3 regions of the Lapillicoccus jejuensis genome follow, and region 3 is predicted to be linked to each of the others. Evidence: predicted binding sites of a transcription regulator. Region 3 holds the regulator's gene; each other region holds the start of a gene.
The links. The regulator LexA, encoded in region 3, represses DNA repair genes until DNA is damaged. The targets are predictions, from matches to a motif close to TCGAACANNTGTTCGA.
Positions count from the first base shown of each region.

Region 1 (9,800 bases), 900 kb from region 3:
GCCGGCGTCCTCGCGCTGCTCAAGTCCGTGCACCCGACGTGGTCGCCGGCGCAGCTGCTCGCGACGCTCGACGCGCAGGCCGACGCCCAGGCGTGCACCGCCACGCCCGGCGGCCCGTCCTGCCTCGGCCGCACCGCCGACAACTCCTACTACGGCAACGGCAAGGTCGACGCCAACCAGGCCGTCCGGCAGTGACGCCCGCCTAGCCCCGCCCGCACGCCGTACGGCGCCGTCCCCACCCCGGGGGCGGCGCCGTCCGCGTGATCAGGGCCCGTCACCCCCCGGACCCCACATGTTGGGTGTGGTCAGCTGGCCTCGGCGGGCCAGCCGTGGGCCTCGTTGAGCCGGGCCTCGACCCGGGCCAGGTCGCCGGCCGACGGCAGAGCGTCGGTGATCTTGGAGATGCTCACGGCGATGTCGGTGCTCGTCCCCTCGGGTCGCATGGCCGCGATCTCCTCGGCGACCTGACGCACCTCGTCCTCGGTGAGCCGGCGGCGCAGCAGTGCGAGGACGGGGACGTAGTCCTTGGGCGGGATGCCTGTCGGGTAGCCGGCGACGAGCCAGTCCAGCACGCCGCGCAGGCGGTCGTTCAGCGCCATCGCTGCTCCTTCCGGGAGACGGACGGACCGTGAGCCCGTCCGGTCGGGCTGCTACTTCGCGACGAGGGTCGGGTAGATGTGCTCGAAGGACACGGCCTTCCCGAACCCGGAGGCCACGACGATGGTGATCCCGATGGCGATCCCGGCGAGCACGACGGCGAAGCACAGGCCGGCGAGGACGCGGCCGAGCGGGTGCGGTCGGGCCGAGGTGTCGACCTCCGCCTCGCCGCCCGTGCCCCAGGCCAGCGAGCGGATGCCGGCGGCGAAGACCAGGGGCAGCCCGGCCCCGAGCACGAGGCTGACGAGCAGCACCTTCCAGGCGCCGGACAGGGCGAGCGCGAGCTGGTTCACGCGGCCATCTCCTTCACGCGGACCTCGGCCTCGGCCGGCGCCGACCACTCGTCGTTGACGTTGCCGGCGTGGACCGGCTGCTTGCGGGACCGGGCGTACATGTAGCCGGCCATCCCCACGAGGATCACGAAGACCACGAGCGCCCCGGCGAGCCCGCCGATGGCGTGGCCCACCCACCACATGACCGCGCCGACGACGGCCGCCGCGGGCAGCGTGATGAGCCAGGCGGCGACCATCCGGCCGGCGACGCCCCAGCGGACCTCGGCCCCGCGCTTGCCGACGCCGGTGCCGAGGATCGACCCGGTCGCGACGTGGGTCGTCGACAGGGCGAAGCCCAGGTGGCTCGAGGCGAGGATGACGGCCGCGGACGAGGCCTCGGCGGCCATACCCTGCGGCGGCGAGATCTCGACCAGCCCCTTGCCGAGGGTGCGGATGACCCGCCAGCCGCCGATGTAGGTGCCGAGCGCGATGGCCAGGGCGCAGGCCGCCTTGACCCAGAACGGGATGTTCTTCGTGTCGCTCCAGTGGCCCGTGCCGATGAGCGCGAGGGTGATGACGCCCATCGTCTTCTGCGCGTCGTTGGTGCCGTGCGCGAGCGAGACGAGCGACGCGGAGCCGATCTGGCCCCAGCGGAACCCGTTGTCGGTGAAGCGCTGGGCGACCCCCTTGGTCGCCTGGAACACCAGCCAGGTGCCGACCGCGGCGACCAGACCGGCGATGACCGGTGAGACGAGCGCGGGCAGGATGACCTTGCCGACGACCCCGTCGAGCTTGTTGCCGGTGCCGACCCAGTGCACCCCCGAGAACCCGAGGGCGGCGATGGCGGCGCCGATGAGGCCGCCGAAGAGCGCGTGCGACGAGGACGACGGCAGCCCGAGCAGCCAGGTCAGCAGGTTCCACACGATCCCGCCGACGAGGCCGCACAGCACGATGAGCAGGAGCGCGTACCCGCCGTCAGCGGTGAACTCCGCCTTGGGCAGGCCCGACTTGTCCTGGATGTTGATGACCGCGTTGGTGACGGTGAGCGCCACCTCGACGGACAGGAACGCGCCGACGAGGTTGAGGACGCCGGAGAGCGCCACGGCGACCTTCGGCTTGAGGGCCCCGGTGGCGATCGACGTGGCCATGGCGTTCCCGGTGTCGTGGAAGCCGTTGGTGAAGTCGAAGGCGAGGGCCGTCACCACGACGAGCGCGAGGATGACGGTGGCAGTGGTCACGTACTCCATTGTCTGGTGACCGTGGGGTGCTCCACGCCATCGAGCGAGGTGTTCGCCCACTGTTCACCTGGGGGCCTCACCGGTGGAGCGAGTGCCACCTCTCGCGCCGCCGCGGCAGGCCCGAGTGGGGACGAGCGCCCGTACGGGGTCCCGCGGACGTCTTCGCCGCGCGCCTCGCCTCGCGGCGCGCGATGGCCGCCTGCTCCTGCTCGGCGGCCACCGGCCGCGGCGGGGCGCTCCCGCCCCGGGCCGCGGGCACCCACCAGCGGTCCTGCGCGTCGCGGGGCGCCTGCGGGTAGCCGTCCATCGCCTCCTCGAGCAGCTGCGCGAGGCGCTCCCCCAGCCGCGCCGTGACGTCGTACGGCGACTCGTCGGGACCGACCGGGAGCGGCTCGCCGACGAGGACGGTGATCGCGGCCCCGCGCCGCCGCATCCACCGCGGCCCGGCGGTGAGCACCCGCTGGCTGCCCCACACGACGACGGGGACGAGCGGCGCCCCCGTGCGCTGGGCCAGGAAGGCGGCGCCGGGCTTCATGTCCTTGAGCGTGAACGACCGGCTGATCGTCGCCTCGGGGAACAGCCCGACGACGTCGCCGCGGCGCAGCCACGCGTCGGCGGCGCGCAGCGCCGGCACCCCGGGCGTGCCGGGGCGCCGGTCCACGGGGACGTGCCCCATCGCGCGCATCGCCGGCCCGACGACCGGGGGCTCGAAGACCGACTGCTTGGCCATGAAGCGGACGAACCGGCCGCGCCGCCGCCCGGCGAGGCCGACGAAGGTGAAGTCGAGGTAGCCGACGTGGTTGCTGGCCAGGACGGCCGGTCCGGTGGCCGGCAGGTGCTCGGCGCCGCGCACGGTGATCCGCAGGCCGAGGGCGAGGAAGACGAGACGGACGAGCGCGATGACGAGCCGGTAGGGCAGGTCGAGGCGGCGGGAGAGCGACGGACCGGGGGACGACCTCATGCACGACCTTCGTCGCCGGGGGCCGGACGGTTCGTCCTGCCCGTTGGTCGAGGATTTCACCCCGCTCGCCGGACCGCCGTCGGACCCCCCTTGAAGGCGCCGAGACGGGAGGGGTTGAGTAGGGGCGACACCACCCGCACCGACGCAGGAGGACGCCCGTGTCCAGCACCACCGCCGAGCCCGCCGAGCACGCCGAGAGGCGCCACTTCCCGCCGGACCCGGCGTTCGCCGAGCAGGCCAACGGCACCGCGGACCTCGTCGAGGCCGCCGCGGCCGACCACGAGGGGTTCTGGGCCGAGCAGGCCCGCACCCGGCTGACCTGGGCGAAGGACTTCGACCAGGTCCTCGACTGGAGCGAGGCCCCGTTCGCGCGGTGGTTCGTCGGCGGCGAGCTCAACGTCGCGGTCAACTGCGTCGACCGGCACGTCGACGCCGGGAACGGCGACCGGGTCGCCATCCACTTCGAGGGCGAGGGCGGTGACACCCGCACCCTCACCTACGCCGACCTGCAGCGCGAGGTCGCCAAGGCCGCCAACGCGCTCGCGTCGCTCGGCGTGGCGAAGGGCGACCGGGTCGCCATCTACCTGCCGATGATCCCCGAGGCCGCCATCTCGATGCTGGCCTGCGCCCGTCTCGGCGCCCCGCACTCGGTCGTCTTCGGCGGGTTCTCCTCCGACGCCCTCAAGGCCCGCATCGCCGACGCCGAGGCCAAGGTCGTCATCACGAGCGACGGGCAGTTCCGCCGCGGCAAGGCCGCCCCGCTCAAGCCTGCCGTCGACGCCGCCGTATCGGGTGAGACGACCGTGGAGAAGGTGCTCGTCGTGCGCCGTACGGAGGCGGACGTCGACTGGCACGAGGGCCGCGACGTGTGGTGGCACGACGTCGTCGACTCGGCGAGCGACCAGCACGAGGCGCAGCCGGTGGACAGCGAGCACCCGCTGTTCATCCTCTACACGTCCGGCACGACGGGGAAGCCGAAGGGGATCCTGCACACCTCCGGCGGCTACCTCACCCAGGTCGCCTACACCAACGCCGTCGTCCACGACCTGCACCCGGAGACCGACGTCTACTGGTGCACCGCCGACGTGGGCTGGGTGACCGGCCACTCCTACATCGTCTACGGGCCGCTGGCCAACGGCGCGACCCAGGTGATGTACGAGGGGACGCCCGACACCCCGCACCAGGGCCGCTGGTGGGAGATCGTCCAGAAGTACGGCGTGACGATCCTCTACACCGCGCCCACGGCGATCCGCACCTGCATGAAGTGGGGCGACGACATCCCGGCGAGGTTCGACCTGTCCTCGCTGCGCGTCCTCGGCTCGGTCGGCGAGCCGATCAACCCCGAGGCGTGGCTCTGGTACCGCCGGGTCATCGGCGGCGACAAGGCGCCGATCGTCGACACCTGGTGGCAGACCGAGACCGGCGGGATCATGATCAGCCCGCTGCCGGGCCTGACCGACCTCGAGCCCGGCTCGGCCCAGAAGCCGATCCCCGGCATCAGCGCCGAGATCCTCGACGACGAGGGCCAGCCGCTGCACGACCCGGAGAAGGTCGGCTACCTCGTCCTCACCAAGCCGTGGCCGGCCATGCTGCGCGGCATCTGGGGCGACCCGGAGCGGTACAAGGAGACGTACTGGAGCCGGTTCGGGCCCGAGTACTACTTCGCCGGTGACGGCGCGAAGTACGACGCGGACGGCAACATCTGGCTGCTCGGCCGGGTCGACGACGTCATGAACGTCTCCGGCCACCGGCTGTCCACGGCCGAGATCGAGTCCGCGCTCGTCTCGCACCCGAGCGTCGCCGAGGCCGCCGTGGTCGGCGCCACCGACGAGACGACCGGCCAGGCGGTGTGCGCGTTCGTCATCCTGCGCGGCGGCGCCGAGGACCGCGGTGACGAGACCGTGCAGGAGCTGCGCAACCACGTCGCCAAGGAGATCGGCCCGATCGCCAAGCCGCGCCAGATCATGGTCGTGGCCGAGCTGCCCAAGACGCGCTCGGGCAAGATCATGCGCCGCCTGCTGCGCGACGTCGCCGAGAACCGCGAGGTGGGGGACGTGACGACCCTCGCCGACTCGACGGTGATGGACCTCATCAAGACCGGGATGTCCGGCTCCTCCGAGGACTGACCGGACACAGGGAACCCCACGTCCTGGTGCCGCTCCGGCGCGCAGGACGTGGGGTTCCGTGTGTCTAGAAGAGGGTGGGCTCGGGCACCGGCTCCCGTACGACGTCCTGCGCCGCACCCCCGCGCGCCGCACCACCGCGCCAGGTCTCGGGGCGCCAGGTGCCGCGGGGGGCGAACCGCGCCGTGGTGGGGCGGGGCGTCGTACGGCGGCGGTCGAGGCCGTGGCGGGCGACGGCCTCGCGGAAGCGGTCGGCGAGCCAGTCGCGGTAGGGGCGGGCGACGTACGACCCGCCGCGGTAGAGGCGCTCGTAGCGCGGGACGAGGTCGGGGTGCTCGCGCCCCAGCCAGGCGAGGAACCACTCGCGCGCGCCGGGGCGCAGGTGCAGCGCGGTGTGCCCGACGAAGGACGCGCCGGACTCGGCGATGGCGGCGAGGGCACGGTCGAGGTGCTCGGCGGAGTCGGTGAGCCCGGGCACGACGGGCATGACGTAGACGCCGACGTCGAACCCGAGGTCGGTCGCGGCGCGGACGGTGGCCAGCCTCGCCGCCGGCGTCGGCGTGCCCGGCTCGAGCGCCTGGTGCAGCCCCTCGTCGTGGATGGCGCACGAGACGGCGAGGTCCACCGGCACCGCCTGCGCGGCCTCGACGAGCAGCGGCAGGTCGCGGCGCAGCAGCGTGCCCTTGGTGAGGATGCTGAACGGCGTGCCCGACCCGGCGAGCGCCACGATGACGTCCGGCATGAGCCGGTAGCGGCCCTCGGCGCGCTGGTAGGGGTCGGTGTTGGTGCCGAGCGCGACGTGCGCGCGCGTCCACGACGCCCGCCCGACCTCGCGGGCCAGGACCTCCCCGACGTTGACCTTGACGACGAGCTCGCGGTCGAAGTCGGCGCCGCTGTCGAGGTCGAGGTAGCGGTGGGTGCCGCGGGCGAAGCAGTAGACGCACGCGTGGGTGCACCCCCGGTAGGGGTTGACCGTCCACTCGAACGGCACCCCCGACGCGGCCGGCACCCGGTTGAGCGCGCTGCGGGCGAGCACCTCGTGGAAGGTCACGCCGGCGAACTCGGGCGTCGTCACCGACCGGACGAGCCCCGGGATCGCGGCGGGACGGGCGAGCCCGGGCAGCGCGCCGGCGTCGCTCGCCGTCAGCTCCTGCCCGCTCCACCGCACCCCCGAAGTCGAACACCTGTACGACGTCCCTGTCAACCGGTCCGCGCGCGGGCTGTGCCGTGCCCCACCCGGTGGGGCACGGCACAGCCTGTCGGCGGCGCTCGCTAGGGTCGCCGCCATGTCGACGTACGTGCTCGTCCCCGGTGCCTGGCTCGGCGGTTTCGCCTGGGAGCGGGTCGTGCCCGCCCTCCTCGACGCCGGCCACGACGTGCGGCCGGTGACGTTGCCCGGGCTCGGCAACCGCGCCGACGAGGCGGCCGAGCGTGAGATCGGCCTGCAGGACCACGTCGACGACCTCGTCCGGCTCGTGCAGGGCCAGGACCTCACCGACGTCGTCCTCGTCGGCCACAGCTACTCCGGGATCCCGACGTCGCTCGCCGCGCTCGCGCTCGGTGACCGGGTGCGTCGGCTCGTGCTCGTCGACGCGAACGTGCCCGAGGCCGGTCGGCCCTTCGTCTCCGACGGCTTCCGCGCCCGCCTGCAGGAGGCGCTCGACGCCAACGGCGGGATGTGGCCGCCGCTCGGCCACGACGACCTGCAGGACCAGGACCTGGCCCACGAGGACGTCCACTTCTTCGAGGACTGGGCCAAGCCGCACCCGGGCCGCACCCTCACCGACCCGGTCCGCGACGACGCCGGCCTCGCCGACGACCTGCGCGCGCTGCCGACCCTCTACGTCACGTGCCTCGAGGACGGCGACGAACCGTCGCCGGCCGTCGCGGCGCTGCTGGGGTCGCCGCACTGGCGCCTCGCCACCCTCGACACCGGGCACTGGCCGATGTGGAGCGCCCCCGACGCGCTCGCGGCCCTCCTGCTGGAGGGCTGACGCCTCAGTCCCCGAGGTGCGCGGCGAGCGCGGCGATGTCGTCCGGGCCGAGCCCGCAGCACCCGCCGACGTACGACGCCCCCGCCTCCACCCACGCGTCGACGAGGTCGAGGTCGAGCGGCACCCCGGTCGACCAGACCTTGCTCCCCGCGTCCCAGGTGCCGCCGCGGTTGGGGTAGGCGACGGCCGGGCGGCCGGTGACGGCGACCGCCGTGCGCACGGCGCCCAGGACGTCGGCCTGGTCGGAGCAGTTGACCCCCACGGCGACGAGCGGCTCGCAGCCCGCGAGGACGGCGTAGGCCTCCTCGAGGGGCTGCCCGGCGTTCGTCTCGTCGCCGCGCACCGAGTAGGAGAACCACGCCGGCACGCCGAGCTCGTCGAGCAGCGCGGTGAGGACGACCGCCTCGTCGAGGTCGGGGACCGTCTCGACCGCGAGCAGGTCGGCGCCGGCCGCCGCGAGCAGCTCGAGCCGAGGGCCGTGGAAGGTGCGCAGCTGCGCCGCGGTGAGGCCGTAGCGCCCGCGGTACTCCGAGCCGTCGGCCAGCGAGGCGCCGTACGGCCCGACCGAGGCGGCGACGAGCAGGCCGGGCCGCTCGTCGGCGAGCTCGTCGCGCACCTCGACGGCGAGCCGCACGGCCCGGCCGACCAGCCGCGCGGCCTCGTCCTCGTCCAGCCCGGCCGCGACGAAGCCCTCGACGGTCGCCTGGTAGGTCGCGGCCGTGGCCACCCGGGCGCCGGCGCGGTAGTAGTCGCGGTGCGCGGCGGCGACGAGCTCGGGCTCGTCGAGCAGCAGCCGTGCGGTCCACAGGTCACCGGTCAGGTCGGCGCCGCGCCGCTCCAGCGCGGTGGACAGGCCGCCGTCGAGGACCACGGTCGGGAGGGGTCCGGGCATCAGCGGCGCCGGCCCCGCGCCCGCAGCCGCACCGACGGCAGCGGCGGCGCGGCGAGCCGCTCCCCATCGGGGTAGTCGACCTCGCCGAAGCGCGGGTCGCCGCCGGCGTTCCACCGCTCGCGGGCCTCGACGACCTCCTCGTGGGTGCGGCCGACGAAGTTCCACCACATGACGATCTCCTCCTCGAACGGCGTGCCGCGGAGCAGGAGGACCCGGGCGTCGGGCGACAGCGCCACCTCGAGCGAGGCGCGGTGAGTTCCCAGGAAGAGACCCTGTCCCGTCCCGACGGTCACGCCCTCGACGGTCACCTCTCCCGACAGCGGCGCGAGCAGGTGCTCGTACGACGCCTCGAGGGTCAGCCGCGCGCGACCGTCACCCCGCGCGCCACCCCGCCCGTCACCGTCCGCGGCGGGCGTCAGCTCGGCGCCCAGCAGCGGGGTGAACGCCTGCTCCGGCCCGACCAGACCGGCCAGCGCGCCGGAGAACACGGCCACCCCGACGCCGTCGACGACGGTCGACGGCGCGGGCTCGTGGAGCGTGAACGCCTTGGCGCCCCACCGCTGCTCGTCCGGCAGGGCGACCCACAGCTGCGCGCCGTGCAGCACCGCCGCGCCCTCGTCGCCCCGGTCGACCGCCTCCCCCTCGGAGCCCGCCGGCACGACGACGTCCTCGCTGTGCGCGATGCCCGCCCCGGCCGTCATCACCGCGACCCGGCCCGGCACGACGTCGGCGACCGAGCCGAGCGAGTCGCGGTGCCGCACCCGCCCGGACACGAGCCAGCTGACCGTCTGCAGGCCGGTGTGCGGGTGAGGCGCGACGTGCATCGCGTCGCCGTCGGTCACCGGCCGCGGCCCGTAGAGGTCGACGAAGCACCACGCCCCGACCATCCGCCGGTCGCGGTGCGGGAGCACCCGCAGCACCTCGCTGCGCGGGCTGATCCGCGCGTGCACCGCGTCGAGGACGAGCAGCTCGCGGCCGCACTCGCGGGGGTCGTCGGCGACGTCGCGGTAGACGTCCGTCTCGGTGCTGCTCATCCCGATAGCATGGGGTACGGAGCGCCGGGAAGCCTGGTCGGCAGCACTCGACCGACCCCTCGACCCCCGACCCGCCCTCGGAGGCCCCGTGTCCCGCTCCCCCGCCCCGCTCGCCCGCCGCCTCTTCGACCGCGGCTCGTGGCCCGAGGCCCGCTACGTCGCCTCCGCCCTGCGCACCGAGACCGTCGGCGGCGCCCTGCTGCTCGGCGCCGCCCTCCTCGCCCTGCTGTGGGCCAACTCGCCCTGGCAGGAGGCCTACTCCACGCTGCGCGACACCCGGGTGGGGCCGTCCGCCCTGCACCTCGACCTCAGCCTGGCCCAGTGGGCCTCCGACGGGCTGCTGGCCGTCTTCTTCCTCGTCGCCGGGATCGAGCTCAAGCGCGAGTTCACGACCGGTGACCTCGCCGACCGCAGCCGCGCGGTGGTGCCGGTCGTCGCGGCGGCGTGCGGGGTCGCCGTACCGGCGCTGCTGTTCACCCTCGTCGCCGTGACCCGCGGGGCGGACGGCGACGTCCTGCGGGGCTGGGCGGTGCCCACGGCGACGGACATCGCCTTCGCGCTCGCCGTCCTCGCCGTCATCTCGACGCACCTGCCGTCGGCGCTGCGCTCGTTCCTGCTCACCCTGGCCG
Region 1 is NZ_VFMN01000001.1:998,070-1,007,869, forward strand. It holds gene FB458_RS04775 (S8 family serine peptidase) at 1-195, shown strand, start outside; gene FB458_RS04780 (DUF3349 domain-containing protein) at 306-599, opposite strand; gene FB458_RS04785 (hypothetical protein) at 651-950, opposite strand; gene FB458_RS04790 (inorganic phosphate transporter) at 947-2,176, opposite strand; gene FB458_RS04795 (lysophospholipid acyltransferase family protein) at 2,244-3,128, opposite strand; gene acs (acetate--CoA ligase) at 3,287-5,254, shown strand; gene FB458_RS04805 (Rv2578c family radical SAM protein) at 5,319-6,419, opposite strand; gene FB458_RS04810 (alpha/beta fold hydrolase) at 6,538-7,245, shown strand; gene mmuM (homocysteine S-methyltransferase) at 7,250-8,137, opposite strand; gene FB458_RS04820 (pirin family protein) at 8,137-9,171, opposite strand; gene nhaA (Na+/H+ antiporter NhaA) at 9,260-9,800, shown strand, end outside.
Region 1: a site for LexA is predicted at 6,428-6,443, ahead of FB458_RS04805 (Rv2578c family radical SAM protein). Genes of this name have one in related genera too.

Region 2 (9,800 bases), 1.8 Mb from region 3:
AGCACGACCGACTGGTTGAACCCGCCGACGGCAGGGAGGTTGGTGCCGCGACGCATCCGCTCCCCTCCTCGCGCGCTCCGCCCGCCGGTGCCCGGTCGGCGTCGGTCCCGTCCTGCGGGCCGTGGTGTCGCAGGCTACGCCCAGTGACGTGGCAGGCCGGTCGCGTGCCCGCCGCTCACCAGGGCTCGGCGACGCGGGGGGCGACGGCGAGCACCGAGTGGATCTTGGTCGGGAAGCAGGTGTCGAGGAGCTCGGTCATGTCGTCGTCGCGGCCGTAGTCCTCCGTGACGCGCAGGCCCAGCATCGTGTTGATGAGCATGCCGTGGGCGAGGAACTCGTGCGCCTCCTCGCCGCTCAGCCCGGCCTCGTCGCGCAGCAGCCGCCAGATGCGGGCGAACCCGTGCCGGGCCGCCGCGCCGATGACCGGGTGCGCGCCGAGCAGGAAGGCCTGGCTGAGCAGCAGGTGCAGACCGCGCACCCGCAGGAGCTCGACGTAGGCCTCGCCGAGGGTGCCGTAGCGCTGCTCGACGTCGACCGGCGCGGTGCCAGCCTCCTGCTCGAGGACCCCGCGGAAGGTGACGACGAGGTGCTCGACCGCGTCCTCGAGGGCGGCGAGGAAGAGCGCCTCCTTGGTGCCGAAGAGCCGGACGACGTACGGCTGGCTCACCCCCGCGGCGCGGGCGATGTCGTCCGTCGTCGTGCCGCCGTACCCCCGGGCGCCGAAGACCGCGGTGGCGGCCTGGACGATCTGCTCCCGGCGCTCGGTGGCGGACATCCGGCGCGCGGCGGGCTGGGGGGGCTGCGCGTCGACCATGTTGACAAGGTTATCAGTTGATTACTACCGTCTGCCGTGAGAGGTAATCATCCGATTACTACAAGTCCCCGGAGCCACCCATGAGCCTCGACACCACGCCCGCCGTCCCCCCGACCCCCGTCCTGCCCGTCGGGGCGGACGCCCCCGCGCCACCGACGGGACGGCGACGTCCCGTCGCCCTCGTCATCGCCGCCGCGTCGCTGCCGATGTTCATGGCGACGCTCGACAACCTCGTCATGACCAACGCGCTCCCGGTGCTGCACGAGCGGCTCGGCGCCTCGGTCGAGCAGCTGCAGTGGTTCGTCAACGCCTACACGCTCGCCTTCGCCAGCCTCATCCTGCTCGCCGCCGGCCTCGGCGACCGGCTCGGCCGGCGGACCGTCTTCCTCGCCGGCACCACGGTCTTCGCCGTCGGCTCGGCCCTCGCCGCGCTCTCCTCGACCCCGGCTCAGCTCATCGCCGCCCGCGCCGTCCAGGGGCTCGGCGGCGCGGCCATCCTCCCGCTGTCGCTCGCCCTCATCGCGGGCGCCGTGAGCCGGGAGCGGCGCGCCCTGGCCATCGGCGTGTGGGGCGGGATCTCCGGCCTCGGCGTCGCCGTCGGCCCGCTCGTCGGCGGGGCCGTCCTCGAGGGCTGGAGCTGGCAGGCGATCTTCTGGATCAACGTCCCCGTCGCCGTCGTCGCCGTGCCGCTCGCCGTCTGGGCGCTGCGCGACGACCGCGGGGTCCGCGCCCCGCTCGACGTCCTCGGCGCCGGGCTGGCCGCGCTCGGCGTGCTCGCGCTCGTCCACGCCGTCGTCCGCGGCAACGACGACGGCTGGTCCAGCGCGGGCGTCGTCGGCGAGCTCGCCGTCGGCGTCGTCCTCCTCGCGGCCTTCCTGCAGCGCCAGCGCCGCACCGCCTCGCCGCTGGTGCCGCTGCGGCTCTTCCGCGACCGCTCGTTCTCGGTGACCAACGTCGTCGGGTTCGCCTTCAGCTTCGGCACCTTCGGCGCCATCTTCCTGCTCATCCAGTTCCTCCAGGTCGTCCAGGGGAGCTCGCCGCTGCACGCCGCCGTCCAGACGATGCCGTGGACCCTCGCGCCGATGGTCGTCGCGCCGATCGCGGGCGCGGTCGCGCCCCGGGTCGGCACCCGCGCGCTCATGGTCACGGGACTCGCCCTGCAGGCGGTCGCGCTCGCGGCCATCGCCCTGACGATGTCGCCCACGGTCGCGTACGGCGTCCTCGTCCCCTCGTTCCTGCTCGCCGGGGTGGGGATGGCGCTCGTCTTCGCCCCGTCGGCGACCGCGCTGCTCGCCGAGCTCGACGAGGCCGACCACGCCAAGGCCTCGGGGGTGAACTCGACGGTGCGCGAGCTCGGCGTCGCTCTCGGGACGGCCGTGCTCACCGCGGTGTTCACCGGGGCGGGCGGGCGCCTGCTCCCGACGTCGTACGTCGATGCGGCGCGGCCGGCGGTGCTCGTCGGGGCCGCCGCGCTCGTCGTCGCGACGCTCGTCGCGACGCGCCTGCCCGCCGGTCGGGCCCGTACGGACGCCTGACCGCCTACGATGGGCTCCCGCAGCGCACGGGGAGGGAAACGGCCTGCAGGAAGGGTCGGGGAAGCCGTGATCGGTCGGTTCCAGTGGGTGCTGCGCACCGCGCGCCGGCACGCCGCCGACCGCTCCCGCCGCTCGGCCGCCGGCTTCGTCCGGGTGCTGCCCGACCAGCCGCACCGGGCACAGGTCAAGCGCTGGGAGGACGGGTCGGTCGTCCTCGGCCACGACCTCGTCCGGCGCTACGAGACCGCGCTCGAGCTGCCCGAGGGCCAGCTGCTGCGCTCCGTCGACCTGCTCGCGCGCGAGGACGACCCGCTGCGCCGCGGCCCGGCCCTGCCACCGACGACCGTCCCCGACGACGTCGTCCTCGAGGCGATGCCGCTGCTGGAGAAGGTGCTCACCTACGAGCCGATGACCGGCGTCGAGTGGGACCGCTTCTCGATGCTCGTCTCGCTCGTCCCGCACGTCCTCGTCCGCTCCCGCGACTGGGAGACGCTGCTGCACCGGCTGACCCTCGAGACGTCGGTGTCCACCGGGCTGGAGTACGCGCACCGGTGGGAGGCGGCCGTCCGGCTCGGCGGTGACCGGTCGGTGACCGGTGTCCTCATCGAGCTCATCGAGAGCGCGCTCATCGACGACGACGTCCAGCTCTACTCCGACTACGCGACGCTGCTGCGCTACACGCCGGACCCCCGCGGTCACGACGTGCTGCTGCGCGCCCTGACCGCCCCGCCGAACCCGCGCTCGCTGTGGGCCTCGCTGTCGACCGCGACGACCCTCGTGCGGCACGGGCTGGTCGACCACGGCGTGGCCCAGGAGATGCTCGCCGTCGCGGCCGACGTCGTCGCCGACGAGGCCCAGCCGCTGCGCACCCGCAAGGCCGGCGCCAGCCTCGCCCTGCGCGCCGAGAGCCGCACCTTCCCCGACGCGACGGGCCGCGGACGTCGGCTGCGGCTCACGGCGCAGCAGCGCCGCGAGGTGCGCGACGTCCTGGCCTGGACGGGGCTCGAGCGCGAGCGGCAGGACGCCGTACGGGCGGCGACCCTCGACGCGCTGGCCCGCGACGTGCCCTCCGACGTGCGCGACCCGGACCTCGCCGCGCTGCTCGACACCGCGCTCGACGAGCCGCACCTGGACCGGCGCGACACCGCGCTCGCGGTCCTGCTCCTCGCGCCCCAGGGGCGCACGCTGGGACGGGTGGTGGCCCAGGACCTCGCCGGGGCGGTCGACGCCGACGACACCGGTCGCGCCGTCGCCGACCTGTCGATGCTGTCCTTCCTCGCCCAGCCCGAGGACGTCCCGCTCCTGCTCGACCTGGCCCTCGGCCGACGCGGCGACGCCGAGCTGATGTCGCACGCGGGCGCCGCGCTCGGCAACGTCCCCCCACCGGCCCCGGGGGCGGACACCGTCGACCCGCAGCTGCACGCGTACGCCGTCGCGCACCTCACCGACCCGGCGGCGCCGCGGACGCCCGTCGACCCGGGCAACGCGTGGGGCGTCTGCTACGCCCTCGGGATGCGCGGCCGGTTCGACCTGCTCGAGGACCTGCTGGACCGCGCGCACCCGCGCGACGACGCGGCGTGGGTCAGCGCCCTCACGTGGTGGGCGACGCTGCCCGAGGTGCTGCGGCCGCCCGTCCCGCGCGCCGGCTGACCGGGCCGGGCCTTCTCACCGGGGTCGGCCGCACCCCCCGGGCGGCGCTCCTCCCCGGGCCGCCGGCTCATCCGGTGGTGGTGGGGACGCGGTCCGGTGGCGCCGGGCCGTCGTCCGGGGCGTCGTCCTCCTCCGACTCCGGCGGCAGCTCGTCCTCGCGCAGGGCCGCCAGCTGCGGCAGCAGCTCGTGCCGCCGGCGGAAGGTGTCGATGATGGTGATGGCCGCGGCCGCGACCGGGATGCCGATGATGGCCCCGATCGGTCCGAAGAGCGCGGCACCGACGAAGACCGACCCCAGCGCGACGGCGGGGTGCACGTCCATCGTGCGCCGGCTGATGCGGGGGGTGAAGACGTAGTTCTCGACCTGCTGGTAGACCGTCGCGAACAGGACGATCCACAGCACGTTGCGCGGGTTGTAGACGACCGTGAAGAGCGCGGGCAGCAGGATGCCGATGTAGGTGCCGATGGTCGGGATGAACTGCCCGACGATGCCGGCCAGCAGGCCGAGCGGCAGCCAGAACGGCACGTCGATGTACCAGAAGAACGCCGCGTGGAAGACGGCGGACAGGGTCGCGAGGACGACCTTGGAGATGACGTAGCCGCCGGTCTTCTCGACCGCGATCTGCCAGACGGTCTGCATGACCTCCTGGTAGCGCGGGTTGAGGAACGAGCCGATGGTCTGGCGCAGACGCGGGCTGTCCGCCGACAGGTAGTAGGCGAAGACGAGGATGGTCAGCAGGTCGAAGAGGAAGGTGAGCACCGAGCCGAAGACGCCGAGGATGCCGCCGCCGTAGCGACCCGCGAGCTCGCCCAGCCTGGACGGCGTGAGGTCGAGGGTCGTCTGGATCTTGGTCAGGTCGATGTCGGTGTTGAGGTGCTCGTTGACCCAGGCCAGCGCCGACGCCGTCGTCCCCGGCAGGGTCTGCCCGAGCTGGGTGGCCTGGAGGAAGAAGACCTGCCCGAAGAGCAGGAGGATCGCGCCCGTGACGAGCAGCAGGACGAGCATGACGAGGCCCGTCGCGAGGCCCCGCGGGCGCACGCCGTGCCGCATGAGCCACACGACCGGCGGCTCCATGGCGATCGAGAGCAGCCAGGACAGGACGAGGAGGAAGAGGAACCCGGACAGGGCGCCGAAGGCCCAGATCCCGAGCAGGAGCCCGGCGACGAGCAGGATCGCGAGCAGCGCCGTGCGCTTGGCCGACCCGGGGGTGATCGCCACCCAGGTGGGGCGTCGTACGGCGTTCTCGTCGTGCCCCTGCGTGCTGCGCTCCACCGCGTCAGCCTAGGGCCCGGACGCACGGGACGGCCGCTCCCCGCCCCCGCGGGTCACGGCCGTCCGTCGTGCTGGTGCTGCTGGTGGTGCTGGTGCTGCGTCGAGCGGTGCTGCGCCGCCCGGGTCAGTGCGACCCGAGGAGGCGGCTGACCTCGCTCTCGAGGTAGCGCCGGTGCCCGCCCAGGGTCCGGATCGCCGTGAGCTTGCCGGCCTTGGCCCAGCGCGTCACGGTCTTCGGGTCCACACGGAACATCGCGGCCACCTCGGCCGGCGTCAGGAGCTTCTCGTGCTCCTGCGTCTCGATGGAAACTGCCATGTCGTTCTCCCCGCTTTTCCTCATCGGTTGGTCACCGGTGCCCCCACCAGGTGATCGTGCTGTTTCCCCACGCCCACGATACACCGACAAAACGGACTTTGGAGTCTTTTGTCGCCATGTCGTACGCGCCTCGTGAACGCGCCCCCGCGCGTCCTGCCGGCCACGGCTCCCCGCCGCGGACCGACCGTGCATCCAGCCCCAATCGGTCAATTTACCCGAAGTAGGGTAGGCGGTCCAGAGTCACCGTCGAGATCCGCGACGGCGGATTGCCGACACTCGGCCCCGACCGCGGCCCTCCCGCCGGCCGGGCCCGGCTGCCGCCGCCGACCGCTCTCGCGCCCTGCTACGCGAACGGCGCAGGGCTGAGGTAGCGTTGTCACCACGAGTACACACGATTCCCGGGTCCGCTCCGCGGGGTCGAGCGGCCTGCGCTGCCTGATCCTGTGATGCTGCCCCGGCAGACGCACGAGGGGGTCACGCCATGGGGCGCGGCCGGGCGAAGGCCAAGCAGACCAAGGTCGCTCGGGAGCTGAAGTACTTCTCTCCCAACACCGACTTCAGTTCGCTTGAGCGAGAACTGCATTCCACGTCGCACGCTCCCGAGCGGTGGTCCCCCGGGACCGACGACGCCGGGGACGACGACGAGGACGACTTCGGACGGTGGGCCTCCGGCGAGCGATGACGCTCGCCGGCCCTCCGGTCGGTCTGACCCGCCCCGCGGGTCGTGTGCTCGGTCCGCCAGGACCGCGTCGGTGACGCACGTCGTCGTACCAGGTGAAGCGGGTCCTTGCTGCCCCGCTGTGGTCTCCACGGTGCGATCCTGCTGGTTTTCCTGTCGCCAGCCCGGGACGGCTGAGCGGCGAGGGCGCCGGCGCGGTTGCTCTGCGCCGCCTGCGGAGGCCGAGCGCGTCCGATCTTGGTGCGGGATCGTCACCGGTGTCCTGCTGGACGGCACCGCGTTCACTCACTGCTGCCGTGACGTACCGGTACCCTGGTGACGGCAACGTCGACGGCGACACCGTCGTCAGCTGAGGGCACGGCGTCGTCCCCCGCCTGCACCTGCCCCTCCCCCGGCGGATCCGACGTCGGCAGCGGGCGCCCCGGGGTTGCCGATGTCGTCGCGACTCTTCCGCGCGGCGAGGTGGTGACACTTCTGCCCCGGGTGTCCGACGATGCCTCCTCATGACCCCACAGATGCAGGCGCCCGTCTGGCGATCTCACGGTGGGCCGTCACCGATGTCCTGAGACATCACCCTTGTCCCCGTGACGCTCTCGTCGTAGAATCGAACACACGTTCGAACGAGGAGACGGCGATGACCGGGTGGCGGGGGACCATGGAGCAGGTCGGTGACGGCCTGCGCTCGCCGCTGGGTGTCGTCCCGGACCTCGAGTCGCTGACGGACACCGCCCTGGTGGACCTCGAGGTCGACGAGGCGCTGGCCGTCGTGGAGCTGGTCCGCCGGGCGACCTCGGCACTGGACGCGATCCAGGTGCTGGCCCTGGAGGCCTTCGCCCGCCGCACGGTCGAGGAGGTGGAGCAGGACAAGGCCGACCTGCGCGCGAGAGGCAGGTGCGCCCTCGGTCCCGAGGGGGACGACGTCGCCGCCGTCGAGCTGGCCCCCGCGCTGCGGCTGGGCCGTCGGGCGGTGAGCGCGCTGCTCGACGACGCCCGCATGCTCGCCCGGGACCTGCCGCAGACCCTCGGGCTCGTGCGCGCCGGCCGGCTCGACCTGGCCCGCGCGCGGGTCGTCGCCCACCAGGCCTTCGAGGTCGCCCGTGAGCACCGTCCGGCGTACGACGACGCCGTCGTCCACCCCGAGCTCGTGTCGACGCGGTACCGCCTCGGCCCCACCGACCTCGACGTCCCGGCCCTGCGCAAGCGCGTCGCCGCGGCCGCGGCCCACGTCGACCCCGAGTCCCAGCAGCGGCGGGCCGAGAGCGCCCGACGCGACGCGTTCGTGCGCGTCGGACCCGGCCTGGACCCCGGGATGAGCACCTGGTCGGCGTCGCTGCCGTCCGAGGACTCGCTGTCCGTGTGGGCGGCCATCGACGAGCTGGCGGGGGAGTACCTGCGGGCCGACCCGTCCCTCACCGTCGGTCCGGCCCGGGCCCAGGCGCTGGTCTCGCTCGTCCTCGGTCGGGCCACCATCACGACGACGGTCGACCTGACCGTCCCCCTCGACGCCTGGCCCGAGACGGTCGGCATGGCAGGCGACGGCGTGGTAGACGATCGCGGGGCCGATGCCTCCATAACCGACGTGCACGGCGATCGCCGCCCGGCGCTCAGTCTGGTCCCCGACCTCACGTGGTCGGTGGCCGAGCGTGGGCTGGCCGCGCTCGTGGAGGTCGCCGAGCAGGAGCGGGACCTCCATCTCGTCCCGACGACCGGCGGCGCACCAACGGACCCGCCGCCGTCGTCGAGACCACCCCGGGCCGCCGCCCCTGCGGATCCGGCGGTCGGCTGGTCGGTCGGCTGGTCGATCGGCTGGTCGATCGGGGTGCAGCACCCCATGGTCGGGTTCGTCCTCGCCGAGGCGGTCGCCAGACTGCTGGCCGACCCCGACACCCGGGTACGCCTCCACGGGTGCCACCCGAGGACCGGCGCCCTCCTGACCCACGACCCGACGACCTACCGACCCGCCGTCGCGGTCGCCAGAGCGGTACGCGCCCGCGACGGCCACTGCCGCTTCCCCGGCTGCTCCGTCCCCGCCGCCCGCACCCAGCTCGACCACGTCGTCCCGTTCCCCACCGGCCCCACGACCGTCGACAACCTCGCCTGCCTCTGCGTCACCCACCACCGCTTCAAGACCCACACACCGTGGACCTACGCCCTCACCACCGACGGGATCTGCACGTGGACCTCGCCCCTAGGACGCACGTACGCCACCGAACCGGCAGCGGTCCGGGAGCGTGCAGCGTGACCGGGGAGGCGACGACGGGGGGAGACGACGTGGGGAGACGACGGGAGGAGTCAGGCCCGCGGGTGCTCGCCGACCATCCGGACCGACCCGCCGTCGACGCCCTTGGCGCCGCGGACGGTCTCCACCGCGTCGCCGTACGGCGCGTCCTCGTCCGCGTGGACGCGGCCGGCGACCCACCCGTCGATGCCGCGCGAGCGGAGGACGGCGAGGCTCTCGTCGGCGTCCTCGGCGGGCAGGACGGCGACGAACCCGACGCCCTGGTTGAGGGTGCGCTCGAGGTCGGCCCGTGGCACGCGGCCGAGCGCGGCGACGGTCCCGAACACGGCGGGCGGGGTCCACGTGGCGCGGTCGACGACGGCGGTGACCCCGCCGGGCAGGACCCGCGCCAGGTTGGCGGCGAGGCCGCCCCCGGTGACGTGGCTGAGCGCGTGCACGTCGACGCCGGGCGTGCGCACGAGGGCCAGCAGGTCGGCGGCGTACACCCGGGTGGGGGTGAGCAGCTCCTCACCGAGGGTGCGGCCGAACTCCGGCACGTCGCGGTCGAGCGCCCAGCCCGCGGCGGCGACGACCCGGCGCACCAGCGAGTAGCCGTTGGAGTGCAGCCCGCTGCTGGCCAGGGCCACGACGACGTCCCCGGCGCGGACCCGCTGGGGCCCGAGCAGGTCGGCGTGCTCCACGACGCCGGTCGCGGCGCCGGCGACGTCGTACTCGTCCGGCTCGAGCAGCCCGGGGTGCTCGGCGGTCTCGCCGCCGACGAGGGCGCAGCCGGCCTGGGCGCAGCCGGCGGCGATGCCGGACACGATGGCGGCGACCCTCTCGGGGACGACCCTGCCGGTCGCGATGTAGTCGGTCATGAAGAGCGGCTCGGCCCCGCAGACGACGATGTCGTCGACGACCATGCCGACGAGGTCGAGCCCGATCGTGTCGTGGCGGTCCAGGGCCTGGGCGATGGCGACCTTGGTGCCGATGCCGTCGGTCGACGTCGCGAGCACCGGACGGCTCATCCGGGCCAGCGCGCTCGCGTCGAACAGCCCGGCGAACCCGCCGAGGCCGCCGAGCACCTCGGGGCGCTGAGCCCGCGCGACGGCCGCCTTCATCAGCTCGACGGCCTTGTCACCCGCCTCCACGTCGACCCCGGCGGCGGCATAGGTGATCGGCGCGTCGTCAGTCACGCCCGCCAGCGTATCGGCGCCGCGCCCCCGGGCCTCAGCCCGGGACGCCCGCGAGACGCCGGGTGTCGATCGGCGACGGGCGCCGGTCGAGCCGGGCCTCGAGCAGCCGGCGCGCCTCG
Region 2 is NZ_VFMN01000001.1:1,934,903-1,944,702, reverse strand. It holds gene FB458_RS09265 (ROK family transcriptional regulator) at 1-56, opposite strand, end outside; gene FB458_RS09260 (TetR/AcrR family transcriptional regulator) at 176-814, opposite strand; gene FB458_RS09255 (MFS transporter) at 895-2,349, shown strand; gene FB458_RS09250 (hypothetical protein) at 2,416-3,999, shown strand; gene FB458_RS09245 (AI-2E family transporter) at 4,067-5,272, opposite strand; gene FB458_RS09240 (BldC family transcriptional regulator) at 5,397-5,588, opposite strand; gene FB458_RS09235 (DUF3073 domain-containing protein) at 6,070-6,270, shown strand; gene FB458_RS09230 (HNH endonuclease signature motif containing protein) at 6,902-8,509, shown strand; gene purM (phosphoribosylformylglycinamidine cyclo-ligase) at 8,560-9,681, opposite strand; gene FB458_RS09220 (FAD/NAD(P)-binding protein) at 9,716-9,800, opposite strand, start outside.
Region 2: a site for LexA is predicted at 6,872-6,887, ahead of FB458_RS09230 (HNH endonuclease signature motif containing protein). Genes of this name have one in related genera too.

Region 3 (9,800 bases):
GCTCGGCCAACCGTGACGACGAGCTGTACGCCGCCACCCACGCCCCGCTCGCCCTCGTCAGCGTCGGGGCCGACAACGACTACGGACACCCTGCGCCGTCCACCGTCACGGCCCTCCGCGGCGACGGCTTCCAGGTCCTGCGCACCGACCAGTCGGGTGACATCGCCGTCCTCGGCGACCACGGCGGGCTGCGCTACGTCACTTCCCGCTGACCCCGGCGCGACCCACACGAATCGGATTCGGTCCGCTCGGCTCGGGTCGTGACACGAGCCGAGCGGACCGAATCCGATTCGGGTGGAGCGGTTCTCAGATGTGGTAGGCGGGGGCGGGCATGAGCGACGGCACCGCGACGGGGCGGGCCCGGCGGTGCGCGGCCGCGCTCTCGTCTAGCGCCTCGAGGGTGGCCCTGACCGCGGGCACGCGCTGGAGGTCCTCGGTCGTCACCGCGGTGATGACCCGTCGCGACGCGGGCTTGAGGGGGAGGGTCGCCACCCCGTCGTGCTTGGCGGCGGCGAGGATGAGGTCGGGCACGAGCGCGACGCCGAGGCCCTCGCCGACGAGACCGAGCACGGCGACGTAGTCCTCGGTCTCGTAGGACACGGTGGGGGAGAAGCCGGACCGGCGGGCGAGGGCCAGCAGGTGACCCCGGCACCGGGGGCACCCGGCGATCCACGACTCGGAGCCGACGTCGGCCAGGTCGACCTCTCCGGTCTCGGCCAGCGGGTGGCTGCGGGGGACGGCGAGGCGGACCTCGTCCTCGAGCAGCACGGTCGAGACGAACAGGTCGAGGTCCTCGGACGCCGGCACCTCGTCCTGCTCGTAGGCGAACGTCACCGCGAGGTCGCAGTCACCCGCGCGGAGCGCGGCGAGCGCCTCGGGCGGCTCCGCCTCGCTGAAGCTCACCGACACGTCGGGGAAGCGCGACCTGACCAGCGACAGCGCCCGGGGCACGAGCGTCGCCGACGACGACGGGAACGCCATGAGCCGTACCCGGCCGGAGCGCAGTCCGGCGATCGCGGCGACCTCCTCCTCGGCCGCGTCGAGGGCGGCCAGCACGCCGACCGCGTGACGGGCGAGGACCTGGCCGGCCTCGGTGAGCCGCACCTGACGGCCGATGCGCTCGACGAGCACCGTTCCGGTGCGCTGCTCGAGCCGTCGCACCATCTGCGAGACGGCGGGCTGCGAGTAGCCCAGGGCGGTGGCCGCCCCGGTGAAGCTGCCCTCCTCGGCGATGGCGCGCATGACCCTCAGTCCGGCGGCGTCGATCATGGGCGGATTCTATAACGCCGCGTTATGCCGACGGTCCGTTCGCCACGAGATCGTCATGGAGGTAGGGATTGGGTCCGGTAGGGCCGACCCTCGTCGGGTCGGGTGCCGGGCGATACTGAGGGGGTGATCCGCCCCGCCTCCGCACGCCCCTCCTGGGTGCTGCGACCGGCGGAGGGGGGCGCGGTCGAGGGTCCGGGGTCGTTCGACGAGCTCCTCGGCCTCGTCCGGGCCGGCGAGGTCGCCGTCCTCACCGGGGCCGGGCTCAGCACCGAGTCGGGGATCCCCGACTACCGCGGCCCGGACGGCACCCGGCGCGTCATGCCGATGCAGTACGACGAGTTCAGCGGCTCCTCCGCCGCCCGCCAGCGCTACTGGGCCCGCAGCTTCATCGGCTGGCAGCGCTTCACCCGCGCGCACCCGAACGCCGGTCACCGCGCCGTCACCGCGCTCCAGCGCAGCGGCCGTCTCACCGGGATCGTCACCCAGAACGTCGACGGACTGCACCAGGAGGCCGGTGCCCACGACGTCCTCGAGCTGCACGGCACGCTCGATCGGGTCGTCTGCCTCACCTGCGGCGACCGCAGCTCCCGGGTGGCGCTGCACGAGCGGATGGCGCTGGCCAACCCCGGGTTCGCCGACCGGGTGCTCGCCGTCGCGGGGGACGCCTCGCGCGTCACCAGCCAGATCCGGCCCGACGGCGACATCGTCCTCGACGACGACCTCGTGACGACCTTCCACCTGCAGGCCTGCCTCGTCTGCGGGCGCGACACCCTCAAGCCCGACGTCGTCTTCTTCGGCGAGTCGGTCCCGAAGGAGACCGTCGCCCACGCCTTCGACACGGTCGACCGGGCCCGCGGCCTGCTGGTCCTGGGCTCGTCGCTGGCGGTGATGAGCGGCTACCGCTTCGTGCGGCGGGCCCACCGCGACGGCAAGCCGGTGGCCATCGTCACGGCCGGCCCCAGCCGCGGCGACGGCGAGGCGACCATCCGGCTCCACGGCCCCTTGGGGGAGACGCTCACAAGGCTGGCCGCCGCCGTCGCCTGAGCGTCACACCCGGCGCAGGACCGCCGTGACCTTGCCGAGGATCGTCGCGTGGTCGCCGTCGATGGGCGTGTACGCCGGGTTGTGCGGCATGAGCCACACGTGGCCGTCGGTGCGCTTGAACGTCTTGACCGTCGCCTCGTTGTCGAGCATGGCCGCGACGATGTCGCCGTTGTCCGCGGTCGGCTGCTGCCGCACGACGACCCAGTCGCCGTCGCAGATGGCCGCGTCGACCATCGAGTCGCCGACGACCTTGAGCAGGAAGAGCGACCCCTCGCCGACGATCTGCTTGGGCAGCGGGAAGACGTCCTCGACGACCTCCTCCGCGAGGATCGGACCGCCGGCGGCGATCCGCCCCACCACGGGCACGTACGACGCCGCCGGGCGCGCGTCCCCCGAGCCCGTCTCGTCCGACGGCGTCTCGAGCAGCCCCTGGCTGTCGATGATCTGCCGGGTGCCGGCGTCACCCGAGCGGTAGCCCCGCTCCTCGGGGGCGGCGTCGGGGGAGACGACCTCGATGGCGCGCGGCCGGTTCGGGTCGCGGCGCAGGTACCCCTTGCGCTCGAGGGTCGACAGCTGGTGGGCGACGCTGCTCGGGCTGGTCAGGCCCACGGCCTCGCCGATCTCGCGCAGGCTCGGCGGGTAGCCCCGACGGTCGACCGAGTTGCGGATGACCTCGAGCACACGCCGCTGACGGACCGTGAGGCCGTCGCCCTGGCCCCGCTCGGGCATCTCGTGCACCTGTGCCATCCCTGCTCCTCGGTCTCTCGTCTGCGGTGCCGGGGAGCGCGTTCCCGCAGGTCAGGGCGGGGTCACGCGGCCGGCGGGGGTGCTCTGTCGGTGGTCGGTGATGGACTCTCGTCCATGGCCAGAGACTACGACCTTCGAACGAGCGTGCCAAACACCTGTTCGACGCGTGTCTCGACTTTCTCGCACACGCGTGCTACAAATTGGACAGGCGTTCGATCGCACACCCGTTCGACCGGCCTCGTCCCCGCCCCTGAGGAGCTATCGATGAGCGCAGCAGCCGTCTGGTCCGTCGCCCCCGCCACCGACCTGGTGGGCGCCCCGTCGCGTCGCCCCGAGCTCCGGCTCGTCCCGACCGGCCGCGCCGCCCGCGCCGCGTCCGCCCCGCTGCGGATCACCCGCTTCGGCCGGCTGCTCGTCCTCGCCTCGGCCGTCACCCTGGGAGTGGTCCTGCTCGTCAGCGTGCTGGGCGCCGGGTCCGCCGCGGCGACCATCGACCACACCGTGACGGTCTCCTCGGGGCAGACGCTGTCGCAGGTCGCCGCCCACGAGCTGCCGGGCCTGCCCGTCGACGAGGGCGTCGCGCAGATTCAGCTGGCCAACGGGCTCAGCTCGCTCCAGGTGCACGCGGGGCAGCGCCTCGCCATCCCGGCCCTGCCCTGAGCACCCTCCCCCGCTGCTCGTCCACCCCTCTGCTCGACCCGACCGCCCTGCCGGCGGTTCATCCCGGGCTCCGCGACGTCCGCGCGGAGGGCCGGGTCCCGGGACCGCGTCACGACTCGACCCCGTGACACGACGTCCCTGAGGGAGACGGTGCCGCCCCGCCCACCGGGCGGCACCGTCGCTCCTCCCTCGTGATGGGGAGCCGCCTCCGCCGCGGGAGGGATCCGTCGCACTCCCTCGGTCGGTAGGAAGGGAGGTGGCGGGGTGCTCACCCGCCGTCCGTGATGGAGGGGAGAAGGACGATGACGGCGACACCCGGAGGACGGCCCGCGCGCACCTGGGGCCGGGGATGGCGTTCTGCCGTGACCGTGCTCGCGATCCTGGCGCTGGGTGTCCCGGCGGCGGCGGCCACCGCGGCGCCGACGCCTCCGGTCCCGAAGCCTGCTGTCCCCGCGAGCACCGCCACGGCGCACGACCGGCGCCCGGCCGCTCAGGCGCGTCTGCAGCAGGACCTGCAGGCGGTCGTCGACGCCGGAGCGGTCGGCGTGGTCGCAGCGAGCACGACCCGCGGCGGCGACTGGTGGAAGGGGGCCGCCGGGGTGCGGAACCCGTCGACCGGGTCGGCGGCCCAGCCGTTCGACACCGTGCGGGTCGGCAGCGTGACGAAGGCGATGGTCGCCACCCTCGCCATGCAGGAGGTGGACCGCCGGCACTGGAGCCTGTCGACGACGGTCGACGACGTCCTGCCCGGGCTGCTGGGCGCGCACGGCGACGTCACCCTGGAGGAGCTGCTGAGCCACCGCTCCGGCTTACCCGACTACCTCACGGCCCTGCTGCGCACGGCGCAGACCCCGGAGCAGGTCGAGACGGTCCTCGCGACGCGTCGTACGGACCAGCAGCTCGTCGCCGCGGCGCTGGCGGACCCGTGGTCGTTCACGCCCGGCACCTCGTTCTCCTACTCCAACACCAACTACGTCGTGGTCGGGATGATGCTCGCTGCGGCGACGCACCGCAGCGTCGGGAGCCTGCTGGCCCAACGGGTGTTCGCGCCCGCCGGGATGGGCTCCGCGCGCTTTCCGATGAACGGGCCGACGTACGACGGCGCGCACCTGTCCGACGTCGCGCTGTGGGGTGACCCGCCCGGCATCCTCGATGACCTCGGGTCGACCTCGTTCTCCTCCGCCGGCGCGGTGGTGGCCAACGCGTCCGACATCGACCGGTTCTACCGTGCGTTGATGGCAGGACGGCTCACCTCGAAGGGCTCCCTGCAGCAGATGCTCACGCCCCGGACCACCACCCCGCTGCGCTACGGACTGGGCATCTACGCCGTCGGTGACCCGTGCCCCGCGGCCGACGGGAGCCCCCAGCTGCTCTTCGGGCACGACGGCGCCACCTTCGGCACCCTCACCGTGGTCTTCACCTCCACCGACGGCACCCGGCAGGCGTCGGTGGCCTACAACGGGCGGGACTACAGCACGACGACCCCGCAGTCCGCGGTCGCCGCCAACCAGGTGCTCGTCGACGCGTTCACGGCGAGCTGCCCACGGCCCGTCACCGCCGGCGGCCAGACCGCGGGCGAACGGCCGGACGGGGTGGACGGACGACTCCTCGGTCAGGCCCCCCAGGACGCCTGGGTCCCGCCGACGCGCTCGGCGCTGACCCGCTCGAGGTAGCCGGACGCCGTGAATGCGGCCACCGGGTCCCGCGGCAGACCGCGGGCCTCGCGACGGTCCGCGAGGCGCTCCCGGACGTCGGTGCGGTAGGCGTCCATGAGGACGTCGTTCGCGCCGAGGACGTCGCCCGCCTCGTGCGCCGCCCGCAGCGCCGGCTCGTCGACGAGCAGCGCCTTGGCCAGCCCCTCCTCGACGTTGAGCACCGACCGCAGCTGCCCGCGGACCTTCGGCTCGATGTTGTGGCACTGGTCGAGCATGAAGCTGACCTCGGACGACGGCAGGTGGGCGTCCTGCTCGACGATCTCGTGGAGGATCCGGAAGAGCTGGAACGGGTCGGCCGCACCGACCATGAGGTCGTCGTCGGCGTAGAAGCGCGAGTTGAAGTCGAAGGCACCGAGCCGCTTCGCGCGCAGCAGCATCATGACGATGAACTCGATGTTCGTGCTCGGGGCGTGGTGCCCGGTGTCGAGGACGACGACGGCCTGGTCGCCGAGGGCGAGGCAGTGGGTCAGCGACGTGCCCCAGTCCGGGATGTCCATCGAGTAGAACGACGGCTCGAACAGCTTGTACTCGATGAGCAGCCGCATCCCCGGGTCGAGCAGCGCGTAGACCTGTTGCAGCGAGTCGGCCAGCCGGTCCTGGCGGGCGCGCAGCGAGTCCTGCCCGGGGTAGTTCGTGCCGTCGGGGAGCCACAGCTTGAGGTCGCGGGACCCGGTCGCCCGCATGACGTCGACGCACTGCGCGTGGTGGGCGATCGCCTTGTCCCGGACGCGCTCCTCCGGGTGGGCGAGCGACCCCAGCCGGTAGTCGTCGTCCTGGAACAGGTTGCTGTTGATCGCGCCGATGCTCACGCCCTCCTCGCGGGCGTGCGCGGCCAGGGCGTCGAACCCGCCCCGCTCGTCGGGCACGAGGTCCCACGGGATGTGCAGCGACACCCGCGGCGCCAGACCGGTGAGGCGGTGCACCTGCGCCGCGTCCGACACCTTCTCGAACGGGTCGCGCGGGACCCCCGGCGAGGAGAAGACCTTGAAGCGGGTGCCGGCGTTGCCGAAGGCCCACGACGGCAGCTCGATCGAGAACTCGTCGAGCTCGGCGAGCGGGTCGCCGCCGGTGACAGGGGCGCTGGGCTGGTCGGTCACGTCAGGCTCCGTATCCCCGGCGGATGAACTCGCGGGCGTCCACGGCCAGGGCCATGGAGTCGTCCCACGTGTCGCGCCAGATGGCGAGGTTGCTGGACAGGGTGGGGTGCACGACCCGCGAGGAGAACGACTCGAAGGTCAGCGTGCCGTCGTACCCCACCTCGTGCAGGGCGTCGAAGAACTCCTCGAAGGGCACCGAGCCGGTGCCGAGGGCGCCCCGGTGCGACTCCCCGAGGTGCACGTAGCCGAGCCGACCGGCGTCGGCGGCGGCGTGGACGGCGCCGGAGAACGACACCTCCTCGATGTTCATGTGGTAGACGTCGAGGTGCGCCACGACGTTGGGCCGGTCGACGTCGGCGATGAAGGCGAGCGTCTGCTCGGTCGTGTTGAGCACGTTGGTCTCGTAGCGGTTGCAGAACTCCAGGCCCAGCGTGATCCCGCTGGCGGCGGCCCGGTCGGCGAGCCAGGCGATCGACTCCACCGAGTGGGCGCGCCCGCGCTCGGTCACCGGGGCGTCGTACCGGCCCAGCTTGGAGAAGATCACCCCGCCGAGGTACGACGACCCGGTGTCCCGGACCAGCGACAGCACGCCGGCGAGGAACTCGCGCCCCCGGGCGACGACCTGCGGGTCGTCGCTGGAGATGTCGGTCTCGGGTGACAGCCCGAGCGAGAACGCCGAGTCGAGCCCGTTCTCCTGCAGGAGCTTCGCGGTCATCGCCGCGTCGAAGGTCTCGTCGGGCATGGTCAGCTCGATGAGGTCGTAGCCCGCCTCGCGGGTCGACTCGATGGCGGTGCGGGCCTGCTCGGGGCTCCACCCACCGACCCAGACGAGGGCGTGGACGCCGATCTTGTTGCTCATGATGATGTCTCCTGGGATGTGGTCGTCAGCGGAGGAAGGCCTGCGGGACACCGGAGTCCACCGGCACGATGAGCCCGGTGGTGACCGGGAGCTGCCCTCCGGTGAGGGCGACGACCGCCATGGCGCAGTGCTCGGGGAGCACCTCCTCCTTGAGCACGGTCCGCTGGGCGTAGTACTTGCCGAGGTCCTCCTCGGCGACGCCGTACGTCTTGGCTCGGGACGCGCCCCAGCCGCCGGAGAAGATGCCGGACCCGCGCACGACCCCGTCGGGGTTGATCCCGTTGACGCGCACGCCGAGGTCGCCGAGCTCGGCGGCGAGCAGCCGCACCATGTGCGCCTGCGCGGCCTTGGCCGAGGAGTAGGCGATGTTGTTCGGACCCGCGAAGACGGCGTTCTTGCTGCAGATGTTGACGATGTCGCCGCCCAGGCCCTGCGCCCGCAGCACCGGCTCCACCGCCTTGGCCACGACGAACGACCCGCGCGGCATGATCGCGTACTGCAGGTCCCAGTCCTCGTACGTCGTGTCGCCGAGCGATCCCGCGCGGGTGATCCCGGCGTTGTTGACGACGAGGTCGATGCCGCCGAAGGCGATGACCGCCTCGACCATCGCGGCCGCCACCGCGGCGGGCGAGCTGACGTCCATCGCCACCCCGGCCGCCTTGTCCGGCCCGCCCAGCTCGGCGGCGACGCCGGTGGCGGCGTCGGCCGACAGGTCGGCGACGACGACGGTCGCCCCGTCGTCGACGAGCGCGCGGGCGGTGGCCAGCCCGATCCCGGACGCCCCACCGGTGACGAGGGCGACCCGGCCGGCGTGCGCCTTGGGCTTCGGCCGACGCTGCAGCTTGAGCTCCTCGAGGATCCAGTACTCGACGGCGAACTTCTCCGCCTCGGGCACCGGCGCGTAGGTCGACACGCCCTCGGCGCCGCGCATGACGTTGATGGCGTTGACGTAGAACTCGCCGGCGACGCGCGCGGTCTGCTTGTCCCCGCCGAAGGAGAACATGCCGACCCCGGGCACGAGGACGATGGCTGGGGCGGCGCCCCGCATGGCGGGGGAGTCGGGCGTGGCGTGCCGCTCGTAGTAGGCGCGGTACTCCTCGCGGTACTCCGTCTCCAGCTCGGCGAGGCGGGCGACGACCTGCTCGACCGGGGCGTCCGGCGCGGTGTCGAGCAGCAGCGGGCGCACCTTGGTGCGCAGGAAGTGGTCCGGGCAGCTCGTGCCGAGGTGGACCAGGTCGTGGCACTTCTCACGAGCGAGGAAGTCCAGGACGACCTCGCTGTCGGTGAAGTGGCCGACGGCGGCCGAGTCGCGGGCGGCGACGCCACGCAGGTGCGGGAAGAGCGCGGCCGCCCGCTCGCGGCGGGCCGACGCCTCGAGCGGGGCCCGGGCCGGGTCGAGCGTACCGAACGGCTCGGCGAGCGAGCGCTCGTCGAGGTAGGCCTGCGCCTCGCGGATGATCCGCAGCGAGCGCTGCTCGACCTCGTCGCTCGTCGCCCCCCACGCGGTGAGGCCGTGCCCGCCGAGCACAGCGCCGATGACGCCCTCTCGCGCGGACAGCTCGCGCATCGCCTTGCCCAGCTCCCACCCGGGTCGCTTCCACGGGACCCACGCGACGGCCCCGCCCCAGATCTCCTCGACGAGCTTCTCGCCGTCAGCGGCGCACGCGAGGGCGATGACCGAGTCGGGGTGCAGGTGGTCGACGTGGTCGTGGTCGACGAGGCCGTGCATGGGGGTGTCGATGGAGGGCGCCGCCCCGCCGGGGCCGAACGAGCAGAACGAGAACAGCCCGACCATCTCGTCCTCGTGCTCGACGCCCCGGTAGACGCGGTCCAGGGCCACGAGCCGGTCCCGCTCGAGGACCGCGAGGCCACCGGCCTTGAGCGTGCCGAGGTCGCCGCCGGAGCCCTTGACGTAGAGCAGCTCGACGGGGTCGCCGCTGGCCGGGTTGGTCACGGTGACCTTGGCCGAGGTGTTGCCGCCGCCGTAGTTGGTCACGGCGGGGTCGGACCCGAGCCGGTTGCTGCGGGCGAGCAGGTCGCGGACCCCCTGCGGCAGCTCGTCGGCGGGGGAGGTGGTCGTGGTCTGGTCAGCCATGGCGGGCGGTCCCTTCGGCGGGGTGGGGTCGTGGGTCGTGAATGTCGGGAAGCAGTCCCAGGAAGCGGTCGTACGACGCCGCGAGGACGTCGGTCTCCCAGTCGGCGGGCTCGACGCGGTGACCGGGCGGCAGCAGCCGCGTCGCGACGGCGGGCAGGTCGGTCGCCGGGTCGAGGGCGAGCGCGGCGAGGAGGGTGGCCCCGACGGCGCTGCTCGCCCGGGGTGCGACGGTGACGGGGCCACCGGCGAGCACGGGGGCGAGCACGCCGGCGCGGACCCGGTTCCACGCGTCGCTGCGGCTGCCGCCCCCGGCC
Region 3 is NZ_VFMN01000001.1:97,475-107,274, reverse strand. It holds gene FB458_RS21515 (ComEC/Rec2 family competence protein) at 1-212, shown strand, start outside; gene FB458_RS00460 (LysR family transcriptional regulator) at 307-1,269, opposite strand; gene FB458_RS00455 (Sir2 family NAD-dependent protein deacetylase) at 1,429-2,313, shown strand; gene lexA (transcriptional repressor LexA) at 2,317-3,060, opposite strand; gene FB458_RS00445 (LysM peptidoglycan-binding domain-containing protein) at 3,325-3,720, shown strand; gene FB458_RS00440 (serine hydrolase domain-containing protein) at 4,083-5,393, shown strand; gene rhaI (L-rhamnose isomerase) at 5,333-6,532, opposite strand; gene FB458_RS00430 (sugar phosphate isomerase/epimerase family protein) at 6,534-7,391, opposite strand; gene rhaD (bifunctional rhamnulose-1-phosphate aldolase/short-chain dehydrogenase) at 7,417-9,486, opposite strand; gene FB458_RS00420 (FGGY-family carbohydrate kinase) at 9,479-9,800, opposite strand, start outside.